2 regions of the Vibrio sp. AH4 genome follow, and region 2 is predicted to be linked to the other one. Evidence: riboswitches for the same ligand, from Rfam matches in the RefSeq annotation. Region 2 holds a riboswitch; the other holds the start of a gene.
What was found. Region 2 has a riboswitch for thiamine pyrophosphate ahead of thiD (bifunctional hydroxymethylpyrimidine kinase/phosphomethylpyrimidine kinase). Riboswitches for the same ligand answer to the same signal wherever they lie in the genome.
Positions count from the first base shown of each region.

Region 1: linked by a shared signal. The riboswitch ahead of thiC (phosphomethylpyrimidine synthase ThiC) and the one ahead of thiD (bifunctional hydroxymethylpyrimidine kinase/phosphomethylpyrimidine kinase) in region 2 are both predicted to bind thiamine pyrophosphate.

Region 1 covers NZ_JALAIV010000001.1:914,684-926,438, reverse strand. Annotated here, with positions in the region: gene MKA69_RS04395 (gamma carbonic anhydrase family protein) at 1-74, opposite strand, end outside; gene MKA69_RS04390 (hypothetical protein) at 263-403, shown strand; rRNA gene MKA69_RS04385 (16S ribosomal RNA) at 582-2,124, shown strand; tRNA gene MKA69_RS04380 (tRNA-Ala) at 2,187-2,262, shown strand; rRNA gene MKA69_RS04375 (23S ribosomal RNA) at 2,550-5,436, shown strand; rRNA gene rrf (5S ribosomal RNA) at 5,529-5,644, shown strand; tRNA gene MKA69_RS04365 (tRNA-Asp) at 5,675-5,751, shown strand; tRNA gene MKA69_RS04360 (tRNA-Trp) at 5,781-5,857, shown strand; gene crcB (fluoride efflux transporter CrcB) at 6,078-6,458, shown strand; TPP riboswitch at 6,511-6,609, shown strand; gene thiC (phosphomethylpyrimidine synthase ThiC) at 6,708-8,648, shown strand; gene MKA69_RS04345 (thiamine phosphate synthase) at 8,651-9,913, shown strand; gene MKA69_RS04340 (HesA/MoeB/ThiF family protein) at 9,903-10,670, shown strand; gene thiS (sulfur carrier protein ThiS) at 10,661-10,867, shown strand; gene MKA69_RS04330 (thiazole synthase) at 10,875-11,645, shown strand; gene thiH (2-iminoacetate synthase ThiH) at 11,642-11,755, shown strand, end outside.
Region 2 covers NZ_JALAIV010000001.1:2,183,323-2,195,077, forward strand. Annotated here, with positions in the region: gene MKA69_RS10255 (3'-5' exonuclease) at 1-160, opposite strand, end outside; gene MKA69_RS10260 (cyclic nucleotide-binding/CBS domain-containing protein) at 166-2,055, opposite strand; gene MKA69_RS10265 (amino acid aminotransferase) at 2,258-3,448, opposite strand; gene MKA69_RS10270 (sugar O-acetyltransferase) at 4,004-4,621, shown strand; TPP riboswitch at 4,656-4,754, shown strand; gene thiD (bifunctional hydroxymethylpyrimidine kinase/phosphomethylpyrimidine kinase) at 4,815-5,657, shown strand; gene asnS (asparagine--tRNA ligase) at 5,717-7,117, opposite strand; gene MKA69_RS10285 (methyl-accepting chemotaxis protein) at 7,263-8,894, opposite strand; gene queD (6-carboxytetrahydropterin synthase QueD) at 9,207-9,569, shown strand; gene MKA69_RS10295 (L-serine ammonia-lyase) at 9,658-11,019, opposite strand; gene MKA69_RS10300 (septum formation initiator) at 11,112-11,755, opposite strand, start outside.

The sequences.
Region 1 (11,755 bases), 1.3 Mb from region 2:
ACTGCACTGGCATCCACATAAACCTTTTCTCCCATTTTGGGCGTAATACCTTTGTAGCTACGAATTGAACTCATGATTTCCCCTTTTAATAAGCAAGTAATAGGTATAGTAGATGGCTTAATCATTAACAAATAGCCAATAATGCCTAAAACATCACCAAGTATCCGAAATCTTTAAAAAACTTCTAAAAAGTGCTTGCCAATATAACTAGCTTCTCTATAATCCGCCCTCACTGACACGGCAGACGCAGCAAGCGTTAGCAGTGATTCAGTTCGGTATTTTAGGTGGCGAAATCGCCAACGAAAATAAACTGAAAAAAGTGTTTGACACGACAGTTTATCTCGCTAAAATGGCCGCCTCTTCTGAAGCAGACCGCCAAGAAGAACGCTCTTTAACAATATAAACCAATCAATCTGTGTGGGCACTCGTTGATGATAATCAAAAAAGATTTATCAATGAACTGAGTGACCATTTGAATGAGCAATCATTCAGCACAGTCAATTCAACATTACTTCGCTTTTTATTAAGCAAAGAATGTAATCAGTATTCATTGAGCCGAAGCGAAAGCTTCAAAAAACTTTTAATTGAAGAGTTTGATCATGGCTCAGATTGAACGCTGGCGGCAGGCCTAACACATGCAAGTCGAGCGGCAGCACAGAGGAACTTGTTCCTTGGGTGGCGAGCGGCGGACGGGTGAGTAATGCCTGGGAAATTGCCCGGTAGAGGGGGATAACCATTGGAAACGATGGCTAATACCGCATAACCTCGCAAGAGCAAAGCAGGGGACCTTCGGGCCTTGCGCTACCGGATATGCCCAGGTGGGATTAGCTAGTTGGTGAGGTAAGGGCTCACCAAGGCGACGATCCCTAGCTGGTCTGAGAGGATGATCAGCCACACTGGAACTGAGACACGGTCCAGACTCCTACGGGAGGCAGCAGTGGGGAATATTGCACAATGGGCGCAAGCCTGATGCAGCCATGCCGCGTGTATGAAGAAGGCCTTCGGGTTGTAAAGTACTTTCAGTAGGGAGGAAGGTGGTTAAGCTAATACCTTAATCATTTGACGTTACCTACAGAAGAAGCACCGGCTAACTCCGTGCCAGCAGCCGCGGTAATACGGAGGGTGCAAGCGTTAATCGGAATTACTGGGCGTAAAGCGCATGCAGGTGGTTTGTTAAGTCAGATGTGAAAGCCCTGGGCTCAACCTAGGAATCGCATTTGAAACTGACAAGCTAGAGTACTGTAGAGGGGGGTAGAATTTCAGGTGTAGCGGTGAAATGCGTAGAGATCTGAAGGAATACCGGTGGCGAAGGCGGCCCCCTGGACAGATACTGACACTCAGATGCGAAAGCGTGGGGAGCAAACAGGATTAGATACCCTGGTAGTCCACGCCGTAAACGATGTCTACTTGGAGGTTGTGACCTAGAGTCGTGGCTTTCGGAGCTAACGCGTTAAGTAGACCGCCTGGGGAGTACGGTCGCAAGATTAAAACTCAAATGAATTGACGGGGGCCCGCACAAGCGGTGGAGCATGTGGTTTAATTCGATGCAACGCGAAGAACCTTACCTACTCTTGACATCCTCAGAAGAGACTGGAGACAGTCTTGTGCCTTCGGGAACTGAGAGACAGGTGCTGCATGGCTGTCGTCAGCTCGTGTTGTGAAATGTTGGGTTAAGTCCCGCAACGAGCGCAACCCTTATCCTTGTTTGCCAGCACGTAATGGTGGGAACTCCAGGGAGACTGCCGGTGATAAACCGGAGGAAGGTGGGGACGACGTCAAGTCATCATGGCCCTTACGAGTAGGGCTACACACGTGCTACAATGGCGTATACAGAGGGCAGCGATACCGCGAGGTGGAGCGAATCTCACAAAGTACGTCGTAGTCCGGATTGGAGTCTGCAACTCGACTCCATGAAGTCGGAATCGCTAGTAATCGCAAATCAGAATGTTGCGGTGAATACGTTCCCGGGCCTTGTACACACCGCCCGTCACACCATGGGAGTGGGCTGCAAAAGAAGCAGGTAGTTTAACCTTCGGGAGGACGCTTGCCACTTTGTGGTTCATGACTGGGGTGAAGTCGTAACAAGGTAGCGCTAGGGGAACCTGGCGCTGGATCACCTCCTTACACGATGATTGTCGTGATGAGTGTCCACACAGATTGATTCGGTTTAGATTTGAGCATTAAGTGGGGCTATAGCTCAGCTGGGAGAGCGCTTGCATGGCATGCAAGAGGTCTGCGGTTCGATCCCGCATAGCTCCACCATCTTTAAGCGTTTTCGCTGAGAATGTTTAAAAATGGTTTTCATCAGAAAATCTTGCTCTTTAACAATTTGGAAAGCTGACAAAACAACAATGTATTGTTGTTTGTAAAGTTCTCAATGTTTATCGAAAGATAAACACCAACAACACATTCAAGTGTGCTTGGTATCGAATAAGACTTCGGTCTTGTTCAAATTTGAGTCCGGCAAAATCTGTCTCGCACTCATGTAAATTAAACGCGAGACAACTTAGGTTGTTTAAACAACAATCCGAAACTCCTTCGGGTTGTATGGTTAAGTGACTAAGCGTACACGGTGGATGCCTGGGCAGTCAGAGGCGATGAAGGACGTACTAACTTGCGATAAGCGCAGATAAGGCAGTAAGAGCCGTTTGAGTCTGCGATTTCCGAATGGGGAAACCCAACTGCATAAGCAGTTACTGTTAACTGAATACATAGGTTAACAGAGCAAACCGGGGGAACTGAAACATCTAAGTACCCCGAGGAGAAGAAATCAACCGAGATTCCGGTAGTAGCGGCGAGCGAACCTGGATTAGCCCTTAAGCACTCGGTGAAGTAGGTGAACAAGCTGGAAAGCTTGGCGATACAGGGTGATAGCCCCGTAACCGACGCTTCATCGAGCGTGAAATCGAGTAGGGCGGGACACGTGATATCCTGTCTGAATATGGGGGGACCATCCTCCAAGGCTAAATACTCCTGACTGACCGATAGTGAACCAGTACCGTGAGGGAAAGGCGAAAAGAACCCCTGTGAGGGGAGTGAAATAGAACCTGAAACCGTGTACGTACAAGCAGTAGGAGCACCTTCGTGGTGTGACTGCGTACCTTTTGTATAATGGGTCAGCGACTTATATTCAGTGGCAAGGTTAACCGTATAGGGGAGCCGTAGCGAAAGCGAGTCTTAACTGGGCGCTCAGTCTCTGGATATAGACCCGAAACCGGGTGATCTAGCCATGGGCAGGTTGAAGGTTGAGTAACATCAACTGGAGGACCGAACCGACTAATGTTGAAAAATTAGCGGATGACTTGTGGCTAGGGGTGAAAGGCCAATCAAACTCGGAGATAGCTGGTTCTCCCCGAAAGCTATTTAGGTAGCGCCTCGGACGAATACTACTGGGGGTAGAGCACTGTTAAGGCTAGGGGGTCATCCCGACTTACCAACCCTTTGCAAACTCCGAATACCAGTAAGTACTATCCGGGAGACACACGGCGGGTGCTAACGTCCGTCGTGGAGAGGGAAACAACCCAGACCGCCAGCTAAGGTCCCAAAGTATTGCTAAGTGGGAAACGATGTGGGAAGGCTCAGACAGCTAGGATGTTGGCTTAGAAGCAGCCATCATTTAAAGAAAGCGTAATAGCTCACTAGTCGAGTCGGCCTGCGCGGAAGATGTAACGGGGCTAAGCAATACACCGAAGCTGCGGCAATGTCCTTTGGACATTGGGTAGGGGAGCGTTCTGTAAGCCGTTGAAGGTGAATCGTAAGGTTTGCTGGAGGTATCAGAAGTGCGAATGCTGACATGAGTAACGACAAGGGGGGTGAAAAACCTCCCCGCCGGAAGACCAAGGGTTCCTGTCCAACGTTAATCGGGGCAGGGTGAGTCGACCCCTAAGGCGAGGCCGAAAGGCGTAGTCGATGGGAAACGGGTTAATATTCCCGTACTCAATCAAATTGCGATGGGGGGACGGAGAAGGCTAGGTGGGCCAGGCGACGGTTGTCCTGGTTCAAGTGCGTAGGCTTAAGAGTTAGGTAAATCCGGCTCTTTCTAAGGCTGAGACACGACGTCGAGCACCTACGGGTGTGAAGTCATTGATGCCATGCTTCCAGGAAAAGCCTCTAAGCTTCAGATTTGATGGAATCGTACCCCAAACCGACACAGGTGGTCGGGTAGAGAATACCAAGGCGCTTGAGAGAACTCGGGTGAAGGAACTAGGCAAAATGGTACCGTAACTTCGGGAGAAGGTACGCTCTTGATGGTGAAGTCCCTCGCGGATGGAGCTGACGAGAGTCGCAGATACCAGGTGGCTGCAACTGTTTATTAAAAACACAGCACTGTGCAAAATCGCAAGATGACGTATACGGTGTGACGCCTGCCCGGTGCCGGAAGGTTAATTGATGGGGTTAGCGTAAGCGAAGCTCTTGATCGAAGCCCCGGTAAACGGCGGCCGTAACTATAACGGTCCTAAGGTAGCGAAATTCCTTGTCGGGTAAGTTCCGACCTGCACGAATGGCGTAATGATGGCCACGCTGTCTCCACCCGAGACTCAGTGAAATTGAAATCGCTGTGAAGATGCAGTGTACCCGCGGCTAGACGGAAAGACCCCGTGAACCTTTACTACAGCTTGGCACTGAACATTGAACCTACATGTGTAGGATAGGTGGGAGGCTATGAAGACGTGACGCCAGTTGCGTTGGAGCCGTCCTTGAAATACCACCCTTGTATGTTTGATGTTCTAACTTAGACCCATTATCTGGGTTGAGGACAGTGCCTGGTGGGTAGTTTGACTGGGGCGGTCTCCTCCCAAAGAGTAACGGAGGAGCACGAAGGTGGGCTAATCACGGTTGGACATCGTGAGGTTAGTGCAATGGCATAAGCCCGCTTAACTGCGAGAATGACGGTTCGAGCAGGTGCGAAAGCAGGTCATAGTGATCCGGTGGTTCTGTATGGAAGGGCCATCGCTCAACGGATAAAAGGTACTCCGGGGATAACAGGCTGATACCGCCCAAGAGTTCATATCGACGGCGGTGTTTGGCACCTCGATGTCGGCTCATCACATCCTGGGGCTGAAGTCGGTCCCAAGGGTATGGCTGTTCGCCATTTAAAGTGGTACGCGAGCTGGGTTTAGAACGTCGTGAGACAGTTCGGTCCCTATCTGCCGTGGGCGTTGGAAGATTGAAGGGGGCTGCTCCTAGTACGAGAGGACCGGAGTGGACGAACCTCTGGTGTTCGGGTTGTGTCGCCAGACGCATTGCCCGGTAGCTAAGTTCGGAATCGATAACCGCTGAAAGCATCTAAGCGGGAAGCGAGCCCTGAGATGAGTCTTCCCTGACAGTTTAACTGTCCTAAAGGGTTGTTCGAGACTAGAACGTTGATAGGCAGGGTGTGTAAGCGTTGTGAGGCGTTGAGCTAACCTGTACTAATTGCCCGTGAGGCTTAACCATACAACACCCAAGGGGTTTTGTAGTGGACTCAGAGCTGAGCGCATAAGAATGTGTGTGAGAACGAAAACAGCTTTCCAGATTTTAAAATTTTGCTTGGCGACCATAGCGTTTTGGACCCACCTGATTCCATCCCGAACTCAGAAGTGAAACGAAACAGCGTCGATGGTAGTGTGGGGTTTCCCCATGTGAGAGTAGAACATCGCCAGGCTTTAATTTAGCACCAAGCGCTAACCAATGCGGAGCGGTAGTTCAGTTGGTTAGAATACCGGCCTGTCACGCCGGGGGTCGCGGGTTCGAGTCCCGTCCGCTCCGCCACTTATTCGAGCTTAGGCTCAAAGATCTACAGGGGTGTAGCTCCAATTGGCAGAGCAGCGGATTCCAAATCCGCGTGTTGGGAGTTCGAATCTCTCCACCCCTGCCATATATATAACCTCAGCAGAAATGCTGAGGTTTTTTCTATCTGTAATTTTTTAAATTTTGTAAGCTAATCACTCAATAAGTGATGCATGTAACTTTTAATAATTTTTACTCTTCCCTACCTTTTCCCTTGTTCCCCTTTGATTAAATTTATTGTTTTGCTGAAATTTCGCGCTTTATTTTGATGAATGTTTAAAATGGTACCTCTAATAAGGAGGATGAACATGCCATTATCTATGTTGGGGTTTATAGCTTTGGGTGGTGCGATAGGGGCTTGTGCTCGCTTTTTGGTCTCAGAAGTGTGCATTACTCTTTTTGGCCGCGGCTTTCCTATTGGCACGTTGACCGTGAATGTGTTTGGTTCATTCGTGATGGGGGTTTTAATTGCTTGTGTTGAAAATGAGTGGTTGAGTCCTTACCCTTGGAAACAAGTGATTGGGCTTGGTTTTCTTGGCGCGTTGACGACGTTTTCGACATTCTCGATGGATAATGTACTTTTAATGCAGCAAGGCGCCTTTTTTAAGATGGGGGCGAATGTGTTGCTCAACGTGGTTTTAAGTATTTCGGCGGCTTGGCTTGGGTTCTACTGGTTAATAAAAAGTTGATGAATGAAACCGCTATTTTACTTGGTTAACTAATAACCTTTATCTATAATGCTTCCACTTGTCGGAGTGCCATTGGGCTGAGACCGTTTATTCGGGATCCGTTGAACCTGATCAGGTTAATACCTGCGAAGGGAACAAGAGAAGACTCTCTTAGATGTCCTATTTCTTTTGGGCATTCTACTTGTCTACTCATCTCTCATAGCATCTTTCCGTCAAGCATTTCTCCCTCATGATTAAAAAGGAAATGCTATGTCGAATCGTAAGCAAGCAAGACTGGAAGCCAAGCGTTTTATTGATACTCTTTCAGTTGAACCCTATCCAAACTCTCAAAAGACCTATCTTGTAGGCTCGCGTACGGATATATGTGTTCCAGTACGTAAAATTACTCTCAGCGATACTTTGGTCGGTGGAAGTAAAGAGGCGCCGATTTTTGAGCCTAATGAGCCGATTTATGTTTACGATACCTCGGGTGTTTATACTGATCCTGAGCATGATATCGATCTCTATAACGGACTCCCTAAACATAGAGAATCATGGATCGAAGAGCGTCAGGATACACAGTTCCTGCCTAGTATGAGCTCTGATTTTGCACGTGAACGTTTGGCCGATGAAACGCTTGATGAACTGCGTTATGGCCATTTGCCACGCATCAGACAGGCTCAAAATCAGCGCTGTGTTACTCAGTTACATTATGCTCGACGAGGTATCATTACTCCTGAAATGGAATTCGTGGCTCTGAGAGAAAACTCTCGTCGTCTATCTTATCAAGACCCGAATTTGACTCAGCAACATGCTGGACAGAATTTTGGGGCGCACCTTCCTGATTTAATTACCCCTGAATTTGTACGCAATGAGGTTGCGCAGGGAAGGGCGATTATTCCATGTAATATCAACCATCCAGAATCGGAGCCCATGATTATTGGCCGTAATTTCTTGGTTAAGGTGAATGCTAATATTGGGAATTCTTCTGTTAGCTCCTCTATTGAAGAAGAAGTAGAAAAGCTAGTGTGGGCGACTCGCTGGGGTGCCGATACTGTGATGGACCTTTCTACAGGGCGGAATATTCATGAAACCCGCGAGTGGATTTTGCGTAATAGCCCTGTGCCAATTGGTACTGTGCCTATGTATCAAGCGCTAGAGAAAGTGAACGGAATTGCAGAGAACCTTAATTGGGAAGTGATGCGTGACACTTTGCTTGAACAAGCAGAACAAGGGGTTGATTACTTTACCATCCATGCAGGGTTATTACTGCGTTATGTGCCGATGACGGCCAAGCGTGTGACTGGCATTGTCTCTCGTGGTGGTTCTATTATTGCCAAATGGTGCCTTTCTCACCACCAAGAGAACTTTCTCTATACCCATTTTCGTGAAATCTGTGAGATATGTGCGCAATATGATGTCGCGCTTTCTTTAGGGGATGGACTTCGTCCCGGTTCAATAGCCGATGCTAACGATGAAGCACAGTTTTCTGAATTACGTACGTTGGGTGAATTAACTAAAATCGCATGGGAATACGATGTTCAAGTCATGATTGAAGGCCCAGGGCATGTGCCTATGCATTTAGTTAAGGCGAATATGGATGAGCAACTGAAACATTGTCATGAAGCGCCATTCTATACATTAGGCCCGCTGACCACCGATATTGCACCAGGCTATGATCACATTACTTCTGGTATTGGTGCCGCAATGATTGGTTGGTTTGGTTGTGCCATGCTCTGTTATGTCACGCCTAAAGAACACCTTGGGTTACCAAATAAAGAAGATGTGAAAACGGGGCTGATTACTTACAAGCTCGCGGCTCACGCTGCTGATTTGGCTAAAGGACACCCAGGTGCACAAATTCGCGATAATGCATTGTCGAAAGCACGTTTCGAGTTCCGTTGGGAAGACCAATTTAATTTAGCCTTAGACCCAGTCACTGCTCGTGCCTTTCATGATGAAACCCTACCTCAAGAATCTGGCAAAATCGCTCACTTCTGCTCTATGTGCGGCCCAAAATTCTGCTCTATGAAAATCTCACAAGAGGTGAGGGATTATGCGAATAACCAGCAAGCAGCGGACATTTCTGTAATTAAAGTGACGGAGCCCGATCAAGTCGCGCAAAAAGGCATGCAAGAAAAGTCACGAGAATTCTTAGCTTCAGGCGCACAGATCTATCATCCACTAGTGAAAGATCTGGTTGAGGAGTGATTATGACTCGACTGGTCTTTCCCCGTGGTTGCGCTGAATGGATTGGACGCGTGCAATATGTTTTGTTGCAAGCCAAAGAGCAAGGATTCGACATTCAAAATATCAGCCTAGATGTTGCTACTAGTGATTGTTTTGTTTTAGAAGCGAAATCCACTTTGCGAATTGGTTGTGACTTGTGCCCTAGTGAGGGCACTTCTGAGCCGTTGGATTATTACTTGCAATACTTATCTGAGCATCGAGATATTGAGGCTCGCTGTAAGGTAAAAATCGGCCTTCGCTCTCACAATGACTATGGTATGGATGAATGGCAAGTTGAGGGAAACTGTTGTCAGTGTATTACTTACCCATATCCATTACTTATATCTAATTGTCAATTAGATCAGCATGTTGCTTGGCTTTTGGCTCTGTTGGCATTGGGTTTTTCTATTGAAGATGCCTTGTGCGTTGCGCGTGCTGCTGTGTCTCAGAAACAGGGTGTTTCACGTGAAACGTGGCCGACAAGTCTGGAATTTTTTCCCTCCGTCTATTCAGGCTCAGAATTACAGTCAACGAAAGGATTTCCAGCTATAGATAAAACTCTATTCACACTTTATCCGGTCGTCGATGATGTGAGTTGGATTGAATTGCTACTTAAATTAGGTGTTAAAACCGTTCAGCTGCGCATAAAAGATCCGGCGCGAGTGGATTTGGAAACGCAAATTGTTCGAGCAATAGATCTAGGTCGAAAATACAACGCACAGGTTTTTATCAATGATTACTGGCAGATCGCCATTAAACATCATGCCTATGGTGTACACCTTGGGCAAGAAGATCTCAGCACGGCTAATTTAGCGGAGCTAGCTCAAGCAGGCCTAAGACTTGGCCTCTCCACGCATGGGTATTATGAACTACTTAACGTGGCATGTTTACAGCCGAGTTATATTGCTCTTGGCCATATTTTTCCTACCACAACCAAGCAAATGCCTTCTAAACCACAAGGGTTAGTACGCTTAGCAGCTTACCAAGGATTAGCGGATCAGCTTTCTTATCATGGGCAGAAAGGAATGCCTACCGTGGCTATTGGTGGTATTGACCACTCAAATATTGAGGAAGTCCTGCGCTGTGGAGTGACTTCGGCTGCGGTCGTGCGAGCTATCACCCAATCCGTCAATCCAGCTTTTGCTGTGCATCAATTGATGTTTGCTTTCAGTGGGCAGAAAGAAAGTGAGCTTAGAAAACAAGCGAGGTCTTACAGCATGGAATGGGAGGCGAGCAATGTTGAGTGATCCACAATTTATCCGCTATCAGCGCCAGATTAGTCTTGCCGAAGTGCAAGAAAATGGCCAACAAAAATTAATCAACGCACGTGTTTTGATCGTTGGTTGTGGTGGGCTAGGTAATGTTGTTGCGTCTTATCTAGTGGGTGCTGGTATTGGGCAAGTGATAATTGCCGATGGTGATGCGTTGGAAGTACACAACCTGCATCGCCAGATCTGTTATCGCGAGGAGCAACTAGGTAGCAATAAAGCAGAAGCACTGGCACACCACTTGAGATCTTTGAATTCTGATGTTCGTGTACGGACGGTCGCTCGACGCCTAGATGAGACTATTCTAGGTCTGGAGATTGGAAATGTAGATATGGTTATTGATTGCAGCGATAACTTACCCACCCGCCATATGATCAACCGAGTGTGTTTCTCTGCTCAAGTTCCATTGGTGAGTGGAGCTGCAATTGGTTGGGAAGGGCATCTGATGGCCTTTGACCATTCGCATGATTCGCCTTGTTATCACTGTGTTGTTCCCGATATAGCTGATAGGCAGAGTTGCAGTGAGCAAGGTGTTATTGGGCCTGTAGTTGGGATGATCGGTAACGGGCAGGCTCTTCTTGCACTGCATTTCTTGCTCGATAAGACACTCTTCCCAGCAGGCCAATTGATACGTTTTGATGGCAAGCAGCTGAGTTGGCAGACGCTTCAACTCCATCAAGATAAGGCTTGCCCTGTGTGCAGAGTGGTATCAATGGAGGAAGTGACATGTCAGTAACGATTTATCTTAATCAGCAAGCCATTGAGCTCATTGCATCTAGTTCTTTGCAACAGCTACACAGTCAGCTAAATCTGCCTGCACAAGGTTGTGTGTTTAGCATTAATGGGCATGTTGTTCCCAAGAGTGAGTGGGAGCAAACCATGTTGAGTTCGGGTGATCAAATTTCCTTATTCCAAGCGATAGCAGGAGGCTAGTTATCAGATGCTTAACATTGCAGATAAGACATTCAATTCGAGATTGTTAACCGGCACTGGGAAGTTCTCCAATCGACACGTAATGGCTAAAGCACTGGCTGCTTCTGGTTCAGAGCTGGTCACTATGGCGTTAAAGCGAATTGATTTGGCCCAGCGAAATGATGATATTCTTGCTCCGCTATTGGATATGAAGATGAATTTGTTGCCGAACACATCGGGTGCAAAAAATGCGGCAGATGCAGTTTATGCAGCGAAACTCGCGCGAGAGGCGTTAGGCACGAATTGGTTGAAATTGGAAATTCACCCTGACCCCAAATATTTGATGCCCGATCCCATCGAAACGTTGTTAGCGGCTGAGCAGTTAGTGAAGTTGGGGTTTACGGTTTTACCTTACTGTCATGCAGACCCTGTGTTATGTAAAAGATTGGAAGAGGTTGGCTGTGCGGCGATAATGCCACTGGGTTCTCCCATCGGCAGCAATCAAGGCCTAGCATCGAAAACATTCCTCGAAATCATCATAGATCAAGCAAATGTACCCATTATCGTTGACGCAGGAATTGGCTCACCATCGGATGCGGCGCTGGCGATGGAATTGGGTGCGGATGCTGTATTGGTTAACACTGCTATTGCGGCAGCGAGGGATCCCATTGCCATGGCTCGGGCATTTAAGCTTGCCGTCGAGGCGGGGAGAATCGCGTATGAGTCAGGTATGCCATCCAGAGTGAAAGCGGCAGCTGCTTCGAGTCCGTTAACTGGATTTTTGGATTTCGTATCATGAGTTTCATGCAGCATTTTCAACAATTGGACTGGGATGATTGTCGCCTCTCTATCTACGCAAAAAATTCGCGAGATGTTGAACTGGCTTTGTCTTCTCGAAAGAGGTCGTTA
Region 2 (11,755 bases):
AGCCTGTGGTCTCGAAGTCGAGAGCGACGAGAGGGCATTCGGCAATCGGAGTTGAACCCTCGACGACGGGGTGAGCATAGTAGCGTTGTAGATCTGGCTGTGTGGTCTGTTTAGCTAAATGAGCCAAACGTGCTGGCCAATAAATTGCAGATTGAAACATCGTACTCACTTAAAGTGTTGGTTAGCCTGATAACGGTACTTGAGGTAATTTTGCCCGTTACTGAGGATTTGAAACGCATCTTTTAAGTTTCGCCGTTCAAAGTCGGAGAGATTTTCTGGCTCGATGCTGTTATCGGCTTCTCTCTCTTGCTCCACATCTACTGCTTGATGACGGATACGCACCATCGCAATAAATTCCAATGCATCACGCAGATCTTTACCTTTACCTTGGGGCAGCAACCCTGCATCAATCACATCATCCAGCCGTTCAAAAGAGTTTTTGGCTCGTGACCCAGCGGCGAGTGCATGTACACGGATTAAATCTGCCAATGGTGCTGTCCCTCGGCGTTTCAAATTGATCGAGTTATTGTGGCGGCCATCTTTTTCCATCACAAAGTTTTTGAAAAATCCCAATGGCGGAGTGCGGTTAAGGGCGTTGCGCGCTAAACAGGCCAAAAAGCGTTGATTACGCCTTGCGCGCCGTACAATGAAGCTGGATAGCTGTTCTGCCCATTTGGTGCGACCATATACGCCATCCAGATCGAAAAAAATAGAGGCATTAAGCAGGGCTTGTGGATTCGGATTATCAATCCAATCAGCAAAACAGTTCTCCCACTCTTTGCGAGTCATACGCCATTTTGGATTACTGGCCATGATGTCGCCATCGCAAAGCGGATAGCCGCAACGATCTAATCCATGACACACCCATTCAGCCAATTGGGCGAAATAAGCACCATGCTGCTGAGCGTCGTAGCGATCGTCCAGAATCAAGGCATTATCTTGATCGGTCACAATAAGTTGTTCATCCCGACCCATAGAACCAAATGCTACAAAACAGTATGGCAGCGGTGCTTCGCCTAGCTCTGCTTCACCCAGTTCAATAATGCGTTGTGTGAAAGCGCGGCCAATGGTTGACATGGCTGTACCAATCATGTGGGAATTTGCATCTTCATTGACGAGGCGTACAAAGCTCGCCTTCACTTCGCTTGCGAGCTGGGCTAATTCATCAATACTGGTTTGCTGATAGATACGGCTCACCAAGAGCAAGGAGTTTTGCGATTCATGACGTACGATATCAGTCATATCGATGATGCCTATCGGCTGTTTCTCTCTCAGCACTGGAAGATGATGCACATTATTGCGCAGCATGGTGAGCATGGCCTCATAAACGTAGGCATTGTGATCGAGTGAGATGACCTCATAGGTCATGACTTGCCTGACTGCTTGAGTGATATCGATACCTTGTGCTAAAACACGGCGACAGAGATCTCGCTCAGTAATAATGCCGACGACTGGTGTGGAGTCATCTTCTTCATCATGCAGGATCTGATTATCTAAGATCAGTAACGCCGAAACATTTTCATTTGCCATGCGTAACGCAGCTTGCTGGATCGAAGCATTTTTATCTATGGTTGGGGCTGGGTGAGTTAATAACCGCTTGACTTTGCTGGTGATGAGATCGTTTTGCTCTTTTTGTTTCTTAACCGTTTGGCGTAAACGCACCGATTGTTCGACCTCAACGAAATCGGCGAAGCTGTCGAACTCTTGATGCAGCCGGTGAAAGAGATCTTCTGGAATGCAATATAGCAAGGTATCTTCAATTGCCGAGACCGCGAAGGACACTTGGTTACGAGTTAGTAGTCCCATTTGTCCAAATAGACTGCCTTCAGTCAGCCGGTTATAGAGCTCACCATGACGGCGATAGACTTCGACCGCACCACTACGAATCAAATACAAATCACTAATGGCTTGTTTGTGTCCGATAATGGGCGTGTCTTTACGAAAATAGGCAATTTCAATTTGTTGAGCGATGGTGGGTAACAGATCAGAAGGCAGGGCATCAAAAGGGGGATGCTGTTGCAGAAACTGTTGAATCTCGATTAACTCGGCGTCCATGATGGCTCCTCTCGTTACAAACATCTGTTGCGCGATGTTTTTGGCGGTTTGGGTTGACCATGCTACCTCACTTTACTGTGTGAGGTCTAATCTGAGGGGGGATTGTTTGGGAATTTATAAAGATAGGTCAGACAAAGCGTAACACCCAAAACAAAAAAACCGGCTATTTCAGCCGGTTTTTAGAATGAGCACGGTGGCGAAACTACATCACCGCAGCAATGCCTTTGCACAGTGGCAGCATGTTTGATTTGGTCATGCCGGCAACGCTGATACGGCCTGAGCCTACAATGTAGATACCCAATTCGGATTTCAAACGTGCGACTTGTTCTTTATTTAGACCAGAGAAAGAGAACATGCCGTTTTGGCGCTCGATAAAGCTAAAGTCCGCGTCTACACCCACCTCTTTCAATGTGTTGACGAACAGCACGCGCATCTCTTGAATACGTTCACGCATTTCAGCCACTTCAGCTTCCCATTCAGCACGTAGCGCAGGATTATTGAGAATATAAGTGACCACTGCAGCGCCGTGAGCGGGTGGGTTTGAATAGATAGAGCGGATAATGGCTTTGACTTGTGAGAATGCCGTTTCTGCAACCGCGGTTGAAGGTGCAACCAGAGTGAAAGCACCTACACGCTCGTTGTACAGACCAAAGTTCTTTGAAAATGAGCTGGCAACCAAAATTTCAGAGTTGTATTTGGCAAAAGTACGCAGACCTGCCGCATCCTCTTCCACACCTGTTGCAAAGCCTTGGTAGGCAAAGTCAAACAGAGGAAGCAGACCTTTATCTGCCACCAATTTCGCCAACACTTCCCACTCTTGCTCCGTTGGGTCGATGCCTGTTGGGTTGTGACAACATCCGTGCAGAAGGACCACATCACCTTTCGCTGCTTGCTCTAAATCTGCCAACATAGCAGCAAAGTTTTTGTCTTTGGCTTCGGCATCGTAGTAAGCGTATTGCGTTGTTTCTAAACCAGCCGCGTTGAACACACCATGGTGGTTCGCCCATGTTGGGTTGCTGATCCAAACCTTCACATCACCTAATTGACGTTTAATAAATTCGCCAGCGACACGCAGAGCACCTGTACCACCAGGAGCTTGTGCCGTTTTCGCTAGTTTTTGAGTCACTATGTCAGAATTCGCGCCGAACAACAGTTTTTGTACTGCTAAACCGTACTCCGCAGTCCCTTCAATCGTGAGATAAGATTTGGTTTTCTCTGATTCAAGTAAGGCTGCCTCTGCTTTCTTTACGGTAGCAAGAACAGGGGTTTCTCCCGCTTCATTCTTATAAATACCAACACCGAGGTTAATTTTGTCGGTACGGGGATCTTTTTTGAACTCTTCAGTTAAACCAAGAATTGGGTCTGCGGGGGCGGCAACGACTTTTTCGAACATAAAGCACATCCATGTCAAGTTAGGGGTGGGAAGGAATGATTGAACTCATTAAATTTATCGTATTTATACCTTCCTCGAATTCTTGTGACAACAGTACCTGAAAGAAAATATCGAAAAATTTTTACTTGGCTGAGGAATTGGGAATAGCCGGTCATTTTGTGATGTAAATGCCCCAAGCTTTTCAGCTTAGGGCGATGCCGGTGGTTTGTCTTTAGACTGACCAGATGACAGGGAAGGGGAAAATTCAGCGTGTGTTGGGATTATTACGTATGAAATTTTCAGTCGAGTGGGTTTGCTACTCGCAGCGTGCAATATCTCTCAGAGCTTAGTCTTTAAAATGGGCAGCGATAGCGGTAGATGTTTCTTCAATAGTCAGAAAGGCCTCAATAACCGCAGAAGAACAATGACTATCCGATCTCGCGAGAGTGAGAGTTCTGGATTTTTCATGCTGATCGAATGGATTGTGTTATTTCACTCTCAACCTTTATGCAACGAAGTTTGCCTATTGGAGGGGAGTGTTTATGGTCAGAGTGTTGCACAGACGTAAGGAAGCCCATGAGTCGTGATTTAAGGGATTTTTCAGTTCAGTTACCGATAAACCGAGATTTGATAACCTATCAAACGCAGGTCAAAGAGAAGCTGTATGACTTCAACCATTCGCGTCCTGCACAGCATACTGAGCGGCAAGCGATATTAAATTCGCTATTGGGCTCCGCAAACGGAGTGACGATTGTGCCACCGTTTTTCTGCGATTTAGGGCATAACATCCATTTCAAGTGTGGTGGTTTCTTAAACACTAACGTCACCATTTTGGATATTGCCCCAGTGACGATTGGTGAATATGTGCAGATGGGACCGAATGTGGTGATCAGTACCGTTGGGCATCCACTTGATCTTGCACAGCGTGTGTTACCGATTGCAGCAGGTAACCCGATTGTGATTGAAGATAGCGTGTGGCTTGGCGCGGGCGCGATCGTGCTTGATGGCGTTACCATTGGTGCGCGTAGTGTGATTGGTGCCGGAAGTGTAGTAACCAAAGATATACCGCCGGATTGCGTTGCAGTGGGGAACCCGTGTCGAGTGATTCGCCAAATCGAGCACAGTGAAATGCCTTCTGAAGCGGAATTAGATGAAATGTGGCGCGATCTCGACTTTATTGAAAGTGAGAAATAATCGCTGTCCACCGCATTAAATGCTGTTAAGATGCCACTCATAGTCGGGGAGCCCTAAGGGCTGAGATCGCGCAGCGAGACCCGTTGAACCTGATTCAGTTAGGACTGACGTAGGGAACTATCCTCAACAGCTCGTATTGTCTTACCATTCATCTGCGGTTTGGGATCAGTTCCTGTTTTTCACAGGAGCCTTTATGCCATCAAATTCTTCTCTTCAAACACCGATTGTACTCACCATTGCCGGTTCAGACAGCGGCGGGGGGGCGGGCATTCAAGCCGACATCAAAGCCATTTCCGCAACTGGAAGCTATGCTTGCTCGGTGATTACCGCGATTACTGCGCAAAATACGCAAGGTGTTTCAGCGGTATTTCCTCTACCTCTAGAGATTATTGAGCAGCAATTGGAGGCGATTTTCTGTGATATTCCTGTCTTGGCGGTAAAAATTGGCATGTTGGCGGATGCCCAAATCATCACTCTGGTTGCCAAAAAATTGCGTCAATATCAACCCCAATGGGTTGTGCTCGATCCGGTGATGGTTTCAACCAGCGGGCATCATCTACTCGCAGAAGATGCCGTGATCACCTTAAAAAATGAGCTGTTGCCACTTGCTAGTATCATCACGCCTAATCTACCGGAAGCGGCTGTTTTAGTGGGGATGACAGAGCAAGAATGGCAACAAAATCCACAGCAGGGCATTGCTGCACTAAGTCAGTTAGACGCTCAAGCCGTCTTGCTCAAAGGGGGGCATAATCATCAGCAAAGGGACAGTGATGATTTGCTGATCGAAGCGAACGATATCTGCCCTTTCCACGCGCCACGCATTGCCACCCAAAACACACATGGTACGGGGTGTTCACTCTCATCGGCGATCGCCTCCTATCTTGCGCAAGGTTATGCGTTGAAAGAGGCGGTTGAGAAAGCAAAGCAGTATATCCATCAGGCGATCTTGCATGCTGATCAACTCAAAATTGGCCAAGGGTATGGTCCGATTCACCATTTTTATCGGCTGCAAATGGATAAACGCCAAGAACAGTGAATTTGGGGTATAAAAAAACCGTCTCGTAGGTGACGGTTTTTACATTCAACAGAGCGGAATTAGAAGCTTGCGCTGCGAGGTGTACGTGGGAATGGGATCACATCACGCACGTTGCCCATACCTGTAACGTAGGATACAAGGCGCTCGAAGCCCAGACCAAAGCCCGCATGTGGCACGGTGCCGTAACGGCGCAGGTCGCGATACCAATCCATGTGCTCAGGGTCGATACCAAATTCACGCATACGTGCATCGAGAACATCCAAACGCTCTTCACGTTGTGAACCACCAATGATTTCACCAATGCCCGGAGCTAATACGTCCATCGCCGCAACAGTTTTGCCATCTTCGTTCATACGCATGTAGAACGCTTTGATGTCTTTTGGATAGTTCTTCACGATAACCGGTGCTTTGAAGTGTTCTTCAGCAAGGAAACGCTCGTGCTCAGAAGCCAAGTCGATACCCCACTCAACTGGGAACTCAAACGTTTTGCCACAGTTTTTCAGAATTTCGATCGCATCGGTGTAATCCACTTGTGCGAAATCTGAATCTACAAACTGTTCAAGACGGGCAATCACTTCGTTGTTGATACGATCGTTAAAGAACTCAAGATCGTCACGACGCTCAGCCAGTACCGCTTTGAACACATACTTCAGCATGTCTTCAGCCAGTTTTGCTACGGTGTTCAGATCCGCGAATGCGACTTCAGGTTCAACCATCCAGAATTCCGCCAAGTGACGGCTGGTATTTGAGTTTTCAGCACGGAACGTTGGGCCGAAAGTGTACACTTTGCTGATCGCGCAAGCATACGCTTCCGCGTTGAGCTGGCCTGATACCGTAAGGAATGTTTCTTTACCAAAGAAGTCTTGGTTGTAATCCACTTTGCCTGCGTCAGTGCGTGGCAGGTTTTCCATATCCAGCGTTGAAACGCGGAACATTTCACCTGCGCCTTCTGCATCAGAAGCGGTGATAAGAGGTGCTGAAACCCAGAAGTAACCTTGTTCATGGTAGAAACGGTGAATCGCTTGTGCCAAACAGTTACGAACACGTGCAACGGCACCGATCACGTTAGTACGTGGACGCAGGTGAGCCACTTCACGCAGATATTCGATAGAATGACGAGTTTTCGCCATTGGGTAAGTGTCGGCATCTTCAACCCAACCCACCACTTTTACCGCAGTTGCAGCCAGTTCAAACGCTTGACCAGATGCTGGAGACTCAACAATGGTACCCGTTACTTCAACAGAGCAACCTGTCGTTAGCTTCAGGATTTCATTGTCGTAATTATTCAGATTATTAGGAACCACGGCCTGAATCGGGTTGAAACAAGAGCCGTCATAGATGGCAAGAAACGAAATTCCAGCTTTGGAATCACGACGTGTGCGAACCCAGCCGCGAACAGTGACTTCACTGTCTACTGCGAGCTTGCCGCTTAGTACGTCATTTACAGGCGCGTAAGTCATGTTTATTACAGTCTCCGTTGAGATAAAAGACACCCCAATGTCATTTGCAGCAATCGTTGCGCAAAAAATAGACGAAACATTGGGTTGTAGAGAGTTTTACAGATTCAACGGAACATATTACCTGTCAATTTGCCAGCTTCAACCTTTAATGTGGTTTCCGCGCAGAATTCTTGCTAATCAAAGTAAATTGATTGAGCAGTGACTCCAATTGCTGCGACAAATGTTCAAGATCGATACTGATCTCACGCGTTTCGCTGGCTGAATGGGAAGTGTCATCGGCATGATGAGTAATCACGTCCACTTTATTTTGAATTTCATGGCTGACTTCTGTCGTGCGCTTGGTTTGTTCTTGAATCCCCATCGCGTGATTGAGCACTTGTTGCATTTCAGTGACCACATTGGTCATGACTTTAGAGAGTTCTTCAATTTCTGTTGAACGTTGGTGAGCATGCGAACACACCGTATCAACCGAATTGAGAGAGGCTTGGCTATCACGTTGGAAGCCGGAAATAATGTTTTCAATGTTGCCAGTCGCCTCCGCTGTGCGTGATGCTAAATGGCGGACTTCATCGGCAACCACAGCAAAACCTCGGCCTTGCTCGCCTGCGCGGGCCGCTTCAATGGCTGCATTCAGAGCCAGTAGGTTAGTTTGTTCGGCAATGCCTTTAATGACGCCAAGGATGGAGGAGACTTGGGTTGTTTGATTGTTCAAGTCCACAATACGTTGTTTAACCGATTCAATATCGCCCACCAGATTTTTAATATCTTCACTCGCGACATGAGCTTGTTTGGCACTTTGCTGAACAATGTTAGTGGTGTGATTGACCAATTTAGAGGCTTCTTCGGTGGCAAATTCGACTTGCTGCTGTTTGGCTTGCATGTCGGTAATGTTGAGTTGTACTTCAGAGGTTTCTTTTTGCTGATTATTGGCTGCCTGATCGGTGACTTGCGCCACATTCGTGAGCTTTTTAGCCGAGTCAGCAACGGAATGGGACGTTTCTTGCACTTGTTGCAAGCTGTCTGACACGGTATCCATCAGTGAGTTGATAGATACCGCGAGTTGCCCGAGTTCATCTTTTCGGTCATTAGCTAAACGATGAGACAGATCTTTACTCTTACTCACATCACACATGAATGTGGAGATTTTTTGTAGCGGCAGGATAAGAATACGGCGCATAAAAAACAGGGTGACCATAAAGCCGAACAAGGCGATTACCGACATAATACTTATGCCAATGAGTGTTCGGTGGTTGACCATCTGGGTTAAATGATTAAGGTTAAACTCAAGGCGGATCACCCCAAGCACTTCACCTTCCGGAGCCATGTGGCAAGCCACACAGTTCGTTCCGCGATAGTTCTCACTGGATTTCATGGGCAAAGCTACCACGATCCCATTCCCCCAATCGCCAGAATAAGGTTCGATTACCGTTTCACCGGCGAGGGCGCGTTGATCGATGGCATCTTGTGGCTTTTGCTCTGGCATTCCTGGGCCATAAAGTTTGTTCACAGTTTCTGCGCGGATCACCCTGACTTGTTCGATGCCATCTTGAGCCAAGGCTTTTTGGCGCAAGGTTTCCTTTTGCGCCATGGTGCCAGTGAGCATCATCATGTTCAAACTATCAAAGTAGTTACTGGCTTTATCGTGTAGTTGCTCACTTAACACGGAATGAATGAGATCTTTTTGCTGCCAATATTGGTAGGAGGTTGAGCCTGCCAAAACTAAGGCAAACACGGTAATTAATGTCAGCAGCAATTTACTAAGAATGGATGAGTTCATGATAGTTTTGTAATTATAAGTGACCCCGATTTATGTAAATATAGCGTTAATTCGCTAGGTGACAAACGTAGACCAATTGTTAGTGTGACCTTAACCAAAGTGTGAGTTTAAATATGAGGGATAACGCATACTCTTTTGTGATGGTTCAACATATTAAGCTGCTGATTATCACCTAGTGCATTGATTGATCAGGGATGTTTTTAGGCGATGTACGTGAGAGGGGCGGTTGGCCAGAATTATGTTTTGAATAGCCTTGTCTCAACGCGGGAGATTTCTTAGTATTGCGGCTCTTTTAATGCCCCGAGAATGATGATGAAAACAGAATTATACAAAGAGTTTATGTTTGAGGCTGCTCACCACTTACCGCACGTGCCTGCTGGACATAAATGTGGACGCTTGCATGGCCACTCTTTCTTAGTTCGTCTGTACGTTGAAGGTGAAGTGAACCCTCATACCGGTTGGGTGGTTGACTTTGCTGAAATTAAAGCGGCATTCAAACCGATTTATGATCGCCTTGATCACTATTATCTGAACGATATTGAAGGGTTAGAAAACCCAACCAGCGAAGTGTTGGCAAAATGGATTTGGCAACAGCTTAAACCCAGTCTACCGCTGCTGAGCAAAGTCGAGATCAAAGAAACTTGCACGGCAGGTTGTATTTATCGCGGTGAATAGCGCATTAATGTGAGATTTAATCTGATCATGCCAAGCATAAAAAACGCCCAGATATCTGGGCGTTTTTGTAACCGCAAAAAGGTTCTGATTAACAGATCACTTTGATTGCCAAGCCACCTTGTGACGTTTCACGGTACTTAGCATTCATGTCCTTGCCGGTTTCCAGCATGGTTTCAATCACTTTATCCAGTGAAACTCGTGGGGCAGAAGAACGACGCAGCGCCATACGCGTTGAGTTGATCGCTTTCACTGCTGCAATGCCGTTACGCTCGATACATGGCACCTGTACTTGTCCTGCAACTGGGTCACAAGTCAAACCAAGGTTATGTTCCATCGCGATTTCAGCCGCCATACAGACTTGCTCTGGGCTACCGCCTAACAGCTCAGCAAGACCCGCAGCAGCCATAGAACAAGCTACACCCACTTCACCTTGACAGCCCACTTCTGCACCTGAGATAGAGGCATTACGCTTGTACAAACCACCAATCGCGCCAGAAGCAGCGAAGTAACGGATGTAGTCTTTCTCAGTTACGGTTTGGATGAATTTGTCGTAGTAGGCGAGTACCGCAGGGATAATGCCACACGCACCGTTAGTCGGTGCAGTAACTACACGGCCACCAGCTGCGTTCTCTTCGTTAACCGCAAACGCATACATGTTTACCCAGTCAACCACTGCCATAGGGTCGTTAGTGGTTTTTTCTGAAGTCAGCAGTTGTTGACGCAGTGCTGCTGCGCGGCGTGGTACACGCAAAGGCCCAGGCAGGATACCTTCGGTATTCATACCGCGTTCCATACACTCACGCATGGTACGCCAAATGTTGGCGAAATAGGTGCGTACTTCTTCATCTGAGTGCATGGCTTTTTCGTTCGCCATCACCAGTGTGCTGATCGAAAGACCACTTTCTTTACACTGGTTCAGCAGCTCTTCAGCAGAGCGGAAAACATAAGGCACTTGAATAAGAGATTCGCTCTCTTTACCAAAGTGTTCCTCATCAACGATGAAACCACCGCCGATAGAGTAGTAAGTTTTGCTGAAGATTTTTTCGTCATTGATCCATGCGTGAATCTGCATGCCGTTTTCGTGCAGTGCCAGATTAGTGCGGTGGAAGTTCATGCCACCTTCACGAGGGAATGAGACGGTATGACAGTGCATACCAACAGGAAGACGTTCTGTTTCTTCTACACGAGCAATAAAGCCCGGAATTGAGTCGATATCCACTTTCTCTGGCGTGTTGCCTGCCAGACCCATGATGATAGCGATATCCGTGTGGTGACCTTTCCCTGTCAGTGATAGCGATCCATAAACGTCCACGGTGATTTTAGTGACGTCGCGCAATTTTCCCATTGAGCGTAGTTCGTCAATAAATTCTTTACCCGCTTTCATCGGTCCAACCGTGTGTGAGCTCGAAGGACCAACACCGATTTTATAGATGTCAAATACACTAATCATTTTGAATGCCTCAAAACTAAGCCCCCCTAGGAGTAGGGAGGCTTTTTGTATTGTTATATTTTGTGTTTTAAGCTCATACGCAAAGGTAGAGATTAAAGAGCGCCGTAGATTACAGAACTAATCGCAGCCAAGCCACAAATAACTGTAAAAATCTGTACAGGTGCTGAAGTCTTGAACTTCGCCATTGCAGGCACTTTGTGCATTGCAAATACAGGCAGCAGGAACAAGATTGCGGCAATCATTGGTGCGCCCATGGTTTCGATCATGCCAAGGATACTTGGGTTAACAATCGCAACAATCCAAGTGGTGATGACGATGAAACCCAGAGAGATTTTTTCAATCTTGCTGATTTGCATATCGCTGCGAGATTTCACTAGACCAACCAGACCCTCATGTGCACCAAGGAAGTGACCGAAGTAGCTTGAAGTGATCGCTGCAAATGCCACGATTGGACCTAAGTAAGAGATGATTGGAGAGGCGTGTTCGTTCGCGAGGTAAGACAGAACTGAGATGTTTTGCTCTTTCGCCATAGCCAACTCTTCAGGAGACAGTGACAGTACCACAGAGAATACGAAGAACATCACGAAACCCATCAGCATCATAGCTGCGCCGCCAGTGATCATGTCAGTTTTCTTCACTGCGTTGTCACCAAATTGTTGGCGCTGCTCTTTAGAGAACTGAGAAATGATTGGGCTGTGGTTGAAAGAGAACACGATGATTGGAATAGCAAGCCATA